One region of the Neobacillus sp. FW104-15D2 genome, then DNA from elsewhere that is predicted to be linked to it. Evidence: a T-box and tRNA genes for the amino acid it is inferred to sense, from the RefSeq annotation. Region 1 holds a T-box; the other holds one or more tRNA genes.
What was found. The T-box of region 1 lies ahead of proS (proline--tRNA ligase). A T-box ahead of a tRNA ligase gene usually reads a tRNA of that ligase, here a tRNA-Pro.

Region 1 (3,424 bases):
CGAGGTTGAGGTCCACAAAAATGTGGTTGAAGAGCAAAAGAGAGTCAATGTCCCAGTTGAGCGTGAAGAAGTGTATGTTGAAAGACGTGCTGTTGATGGTGATGATCTCGATACCACTCCATTAGGTGATGACGAGACCATCCGCGTTCCAATCGTAGAGGAAAAAGTTGAAGTAACGAAAAAACCAGTCGTTACTGAGGAGCTTGTTATCGGTAAAAAGAAAGTTACTGATACCGAGCAGGTAGTTGAAAATGTTAAGCGTGAGGAAGCTAGCGTAGAAACTGACGGAGAAACTGATGTGGATGACTCCACTCTTAATCGCAACCGTCGGGATAATGACCGATTCTAAATTAAAATAAAAGGCTGCCACCGGCAGCCTTTTCTCTATTCTAATATGCTTTTGCCCAATAAACCATCTTCTCTGCCCCTTTTCCACAGCACAGACAGCTTTCAGAAACCTTTTCCTGTTCAAATGGCATGCAGCGTGAAGTTGCTCCTGTTTCCTCTTTAATTTTGTCCTCACATGCCCGGTCTCCGCACCACATTGCTTTTACAAAGCCAGGCTTATGTTCAAGACTGTCTTTTAATTCACCGAGGTCCTTAGCTATGCTAGTATTTTCTTCGCGATGCGCCTTTGCACGATTATAAAGATTGGACTGAATATCCTCAAGCAGCGAGGTAATTCTCTCTTCCAGCTCAGATAAAGGAACAATCACCTTCTCCAAAGTGTCCCTGCGAACTAAAACTACTTGTTCTTTTTCGATATCCTTCGGTCCTGCTTCAAGCCTAATTGGAATACCCTTCATTTCATATTCGTTAAACTTCCATCCAGGCATTTTATCGCTTGCGTCGATCCCAACTCGTGCTACTCTTCCCAGATTCTTTTTTAATTCATAAGCGAAATCAAGAACGCCCTCTTTATGCTGAGCAATAGGGACAATCATAACCTGGATTGGAGCCGCTTTTGGCGGAATAACCAATCCTCTGTCATCACCATGGACCATGATCATGGCACCGATTACACGGGTTGTGAATCCCCATGAGGTTTGCTGAACATGCTGCAGCTTGCCTTCCTTATCTGAAAATTGAATTCCAAAGGCTTTGGCAAAGCCATCACCAAGATGGTGTGAGGTGCCCGTCTGCAACGCTTTACCATCATGCATCAAACTCTCAATGGTATATGTAAATTTGGCGCCTGCAAACTTTTCCTTTTCCGTTTTTTGACCTTTTACTACAGGGATTGCAAGGATATTTTCGCAAACATCCGCATATACGTTCAGCATTTTAACGGTTTCTTCCAGAGCTTCCTCGTCAGTAGCGTGGCATGTATGGCCTTCCTGCCATAAAAACTCTAGTGTTCTTAAGAATGGCCTTGTTGTTTTTTCCCATCTAACTACATTCGCCCATTGGTTGTACAGCTTTGGAAGATCCCTGTATGAATGGATGATATTTTTATAATGCTCGCAAAATAACACTTCCGATGTTGGTCGGACAACCAACCGCTCAGCAAGTTCCTCTGATCCTCCATGTGTAACCCATGCTACTTCAGGAGCGAATCCCTCAACATGATCCTTCTCTTTTTGCAAAAGGCTCTCAGGTATAAATAACGGCATGTAGACATTTTCATGCCCTGTTTCCTTAATCCGTGAATCCAGTTCGTTTTTGATATTATCCCAAAGTGCATAACCATAAGGACGAATAATCATAGAACCACGAACGCTTGAATAATCGATTAAATCCGCTTTTGTCACCACATCGGTGTACCATTGGGCGAAGTCCTCTTCCATCCCGGTAATATTTTTTACAAACTCCTTAGCCAAGTGACTCACTCCGTTTCCTTTTTGTTAAAAAAAACCTAGCATTCGCCAAGACCTTTTGGCGGATGCCATAGTTTTTCTGATGTGATCAGAATTTGTGGAAATATATTCTAATTAGCTAAAAAACAAAAAAGCCCCGCTTTACAATAGGGACCAAATATGGCGGTACCACCCTAATTTGCAAAGCAAAGCTTAACACTCTCGAATACGATAACGGATTTTAACCCGCACAGACCTTCACACTTGTCCGGTCCGGAACTCAGGGGCAGGTTCAAATGTCTGTCAGTGGAAGCTTTGCACCATTCAGCTTCCTCTCTGGAAAAGACACGCATCATTTTACTAATCCCCGTCGGCGTTTCAATATGATTATTTTTCCAAAATTATATGCAATGGAAAAACATTTGTCAAATTTTCTTAAAAAAAATTATTATTTTCTCCTATTAAAATAGTGTTCGTAATAGCTTTTTTGTTAGTACTGTTTTTTTCGCAGCATAGAACCTTCCAACTGCCAAAACAACGCTGCTAAGGAGTCACCGCCCATTCCGCTAAAAGTGAATTTAGCTAGCAAACTTAGTTTCGTGCCAGGAATGATCAGTAAGAACTGCTTTCAATTTTTAAAAGATATATCAGGCTTGGGCGGTTTTTCGTGTTTAAAAGAATTCCATTGGTCAAAGCCAACCAAAATTACCAGGACAGCAGATAAACCAGCAGCCATTCTATATTTGTTTTTCGCATTTATTTCACCGGTTCCAATTTCTTCTTTAAAAATTCTATAAGCTGGTTTAAATTATTCGTTTGATAAATAAATTTCTGCTGGTCAAAAACAAAATAGGCCGGCACTTCGGTAATCGGGAGATCAGGCTGCTGTTTCTTTAATTCTTCCAGTGTACCTCCCAAACTGCGCATTTTATCCAGTTTCATAGTTAAGTCACGGGGGATTTTCGTAATCGTACTAGTCGGAAAATTACCTGGCAGGAGCTCAATAATTGAGTACTTCCCACTTCCCCAAGGTAAAAATGGCTGGTAAGAAACTTTTTGGCCAATATTAATCCGTGTAATATAAGTAGCATTTTCTTTTCCCCAATCCGCTTTTATGACAAAAACAAAACTCCAAGGAAAATTAGGCACATCAATAAAAAGTCCCTTTTTTGAACTAACCTTCTCATTGGTATCGATATTCCAAACTTCTATGCTTTCTTTATCTGGCTTTTTCGCGAACTTAACGTGTAGTTGCTGAAATGGATCTACCTTTGGCGTAGGCACTGGTATATCATAAACAGCCCGGGAAAGTTCTTTATCTTTTTTTACCTTACCATGCCAGGAATAGCTGGCGAGGGCATATTTAAGGTTAGTGCCACCTACACTAATTTCAGGCTTTGGCGGTTTTTCATGCTTATATGTATTCCATTGGTCAAAGGCAATTAGGACAACTAGAGCCACTGAAATTCCAATGACCCATTCGATGATTTTTCTTTTAATTTCTCATCCCCCCTATAGGAGATTGTACCATTTATTTACATAAAACTATTAAATTTTTACACTAAAAAGTGCAAGTAACCTGTGCAGAAGAACGCTAAAATTGCCAGCTCATGAGGCAACGCCTTCAG
Region 2 (3,424 bases), on a different contig from region 1:
TAAGTATATCATAACAATACTGTACTGTCATTTAAAATGCAGCTTTTATTTAAATGCCATTGTTGCATTGATGGCTTTTTTCCAACCATCATAGAGGCCGGTTCTTGTTGCTTCTTCCATTTTAGGATCAAATGATTTATCAATTGCCCACTGTTTTGCAATTTCCTCCTGACCACTCCAGAAACCAACCGCAAGACCAGCAAGATATGCAGCACCAAGTGCAGTTGTTTCATTAATTTGCGGACGTTGAACAGGAACATTTAATATATTGCTTTGGAATTCCATTAGGAAATTATTCTTAACTGCCCCACCATCCACACGCAGTGTTTTCAATTCGATTCCAGAATCTGATTCCATTGCGGATAATACATCCTTTGTTTGGTATGCGAGTGATTCAAGAGTTGCACGTACAAAATGCTCCTTGGATGTGCCACGAGTAAGGCCGAATACTGCTCCCCTGACATCACTATCCCAATAGGGAGTTCCAAGGCCTACAAATGCAGGAACAACGTAGACGCCGTCAGTAGATTCTACTCTTGCTGCGTATTCCTCACTGTCAGCGGCATTTCTAAACATTCTTAGTCCATCACGCAGCCACTGAATTGCAGAACCAGCAACAAATATACTTCCTTCTAGTGCATATTCTACTTTTCCATTCAATCCCCACGCAATGGTAGTCAACAAACCATGCTTGGAAGGAACCGGCTTCTCTCCCGTATTCATAAGCATAAAACAGCCAGTGCCATATGTGTTTTTTGCCATCCCAGACTCGAAACATGCCTGGCCGAATAATGCTGCTTGCTGGTCACCAGCTGCTCCGGCAATTGGCACTTCCTGGCCAAAGAAGTGATAGTCTGCTGTCTTAGCATATACTTCCGAAGACTGACGAACTTCAGGAAGCATTTGCTTTGGCACATTCAGTATTGAAAGCAGCTCGTCATCCCATTTAAGGTCATAGATATTAAACATGAGGGTCCGGGAAGCGTTGGTATAATCGGTAACATGCGCTTTCCCTCCAGATAATTTCCAGATAAGCCATGTATCGATCGTACCGAAAAGGAGTTTTCCCGCTTCAGCTTTTTCCCGTGCTCCCTCCACATTATCAAGAATCCATTTTACTTTTGTACCGGAGAAATAGGCATCAATAAGGAGACCTGTTTTTTCACGGAAGAGATCATTATGGCCGGCAGCCTTTAATTCATCACAAATCCCGCTTGTCTGGCGTGATTGCCACACGATAGCATTGTAAATAGGTTTACCTGTTTCCTTATCCCAGACAACTGTTGTTTCACGCTGGTTTGTAATTCCTATACCAGCTACTTGCTCTGGTTTTACATCTGCTTCGGAAAGGCAGGATGCGATAACGGCTAGAATAGAACCCCAAATTTCACTTGCATCATGCTCAACCCAACCCGGTTTTGGAAAATACTGTGTGAATTCTCTTTGCGCAGTGTGAAAAATTTCTCCTTTTTGATTAAAAAGTATGGCCCGAGAGCTTGTAGTCCCCTGATCCAAAGATAAAATGTACTTTTCCATGATACGTCCCTCATTTCTAATTTTAATAGATACCTAGAAAAATATTTACTATTAACTTAACTATTCAGCTTAGCAGATTTGGGATCATGTGCAATTTTACCTTTTTCCCCAAATGCATTAGAAACCAAATAAAATGGCATTTCTACCTTTCTGTCTGAATCGGCGGTTCATTCAGACAGTATAGGGAAATCGAAGCACCTTCCTGTCTGTATCAGCGGTTCATTCGGACAGTTTAGGGAAACCAGAGGGATTTCTAGTCTGAATAAGCGGTTCATCCGGACAGTTTGGTGAAACCAAAGTGCCTTTCTGTCTGAATACTTCCATTATCATCCTCCTCCCTTTATAAAAAACCACCCCCCATTTAGTCAAATGGAGAGTGGATTTAGATAATTTATCGGGATAACAGGAATTGAACCTGCGACCCCTAGCACCCCATGCTAGTGCTCTGCCAAGCTGAGCTATATCCCGCTACTATTTAATTATATCACTGCCCAGTTTCCATTTTTAATACCCTTTTGAAAGCAAAAGCTGACAATTTTCAATCTAAATCCTCATACACAAATTTAATCAAACGTTTGATTAATTTTTGATTTAAAGTTGATTTAATCATCTATTTTTCCCGGGAAATAGAAAAAAACTGTCGAAGTAAGTTCATCACTTTTTCGACAGCTTTTATAAATTACCTTTTAGCCAGTTCCTGATTTAACAGCTTGTTTACAAGCTGAGGATTTGCCTGCCCTTTTGTTGCTTTCATGATTTGACCAACCAGAAAGCCTGCTGCTTTTCCCTTACCGCTTTTAAAATCATCAACAGATTGCGGGTTCGCATCGATAATTTCCCCAATAATTTTAAGAAGTGCTCCTTCATCGGAAATCTGTACAAGTCCTTTGGATTTAACGATTTCCTCTGCACTTCCGCCTTCCTCCAATAGTTCTTTGAAGACCTGCTTAGCGATTTTGCTGGAGATGGTGCCGTTCTCTATAAGCTTAATCATTTCCGCAAGACCTTCTGGCTTAAGCCTTATGTCCTGCAATTCTTTTTGTTCAGCGTTTAGATAGGCTGATAATTCACCCATGATCCAGTTTGAGGCCTGCTTTGCCTCAGCACCGGCATCAACGGTGGCTTCAAAAAAGTCCGCCATCTCTTTAGTAGCTGTGAGTACTCCTGCATCATAGGCTGGCAATCCCAGCTCATCCATATACCGCTTTTGACGTTGATCCGGAAGCTCAGGGATTTCGGCCTGTATTCTTGCTTTCCATTCGTCATCAATAAAGAGATCGAGTAAATCAGGTTCCGGAAAATAACGATAGTCATCGGATCCTTCTTTTACCCTCATGAGAATCGTAGAATTAGTTGCTTCATCATATCGGCGGGTTTCCTGATCAATATTCCCACCGGAAAGAACAACCTCACGCTGTCTCTTTTCCTCGAATTCAAGACCTCTCTTTACAAAGTTAAAAGAGTTCAGGTTTTTCAACTCGGTCTTTGTACCGAATTCTTTCTGTCCAACTGGACGTATGGAAATATTCGCATCACAGCGAAGTGATCCCTCTTCCATTTTACAATCCGATACACCTGTGTACTGGATAATAGACTTTAACTTTTCAAGATAAGCATACGCTTCCTCCGGGGTGCGGATATCCGGCTCAGAAACTATCTCAATAAGAGGGGTTCCTTGTCTGTTGTAATCAACGAGCGAATACCCCTTGCCGTGTGAGAGCTTTCCTGCATCCTCTTCCAAATGGATTCTAGTGATGCCGATTCTCTTTTTCCCGCCGTTTTCTGTTTCAATCTCGATCCAGCCGTGTTCGCCAATCGGCTTATCAAATTGAGAAATCTGATAGGCTTTAGGATTATCAGGATAAAAATAGTTTTTACGGTCAAATTT

Region 2: it has a tRNA-Pro gene. The T-box ahead of proS (proline--tRNA ligase) is inferred to sense a tRNA for this amino acid. The anticodon was not compared.

Annotation. Positions count from the first base shown of each region.
Region 1 covers NZ_JBYTCJ010000010.1:112,380-115,803, forward strand. The annotation lists gene AC3WR0_RS10265 (YsnF/AvaK domain-containing protein) at 1-349, shown strand, start outside; gene proS (proline--tRNA ligase) at 390-1,787, opposite strand; T-box leader at 1,963-2,179, opposite strand; gene AC3WR0_RS10275 (hypothetical protein) at 2,553-3,257, opposite strand.
Region 2 covers NZ_JBYTCJ010000028.1:43,588-47,011, forward strand. The annotation lists gene glpK (glycerol kinase GlpK) at 46-1,536, opposite strand; tRNA gene AC3WR0_RS19545 (tRNA-Pro) at 1,931-2,004, opposite strand; gene gatB (Asp-tRNA(Asn)/Glu-tRNA(Gln) amidotransferase subunit GatB) at 2,216-3,424, opposite strand, start outside.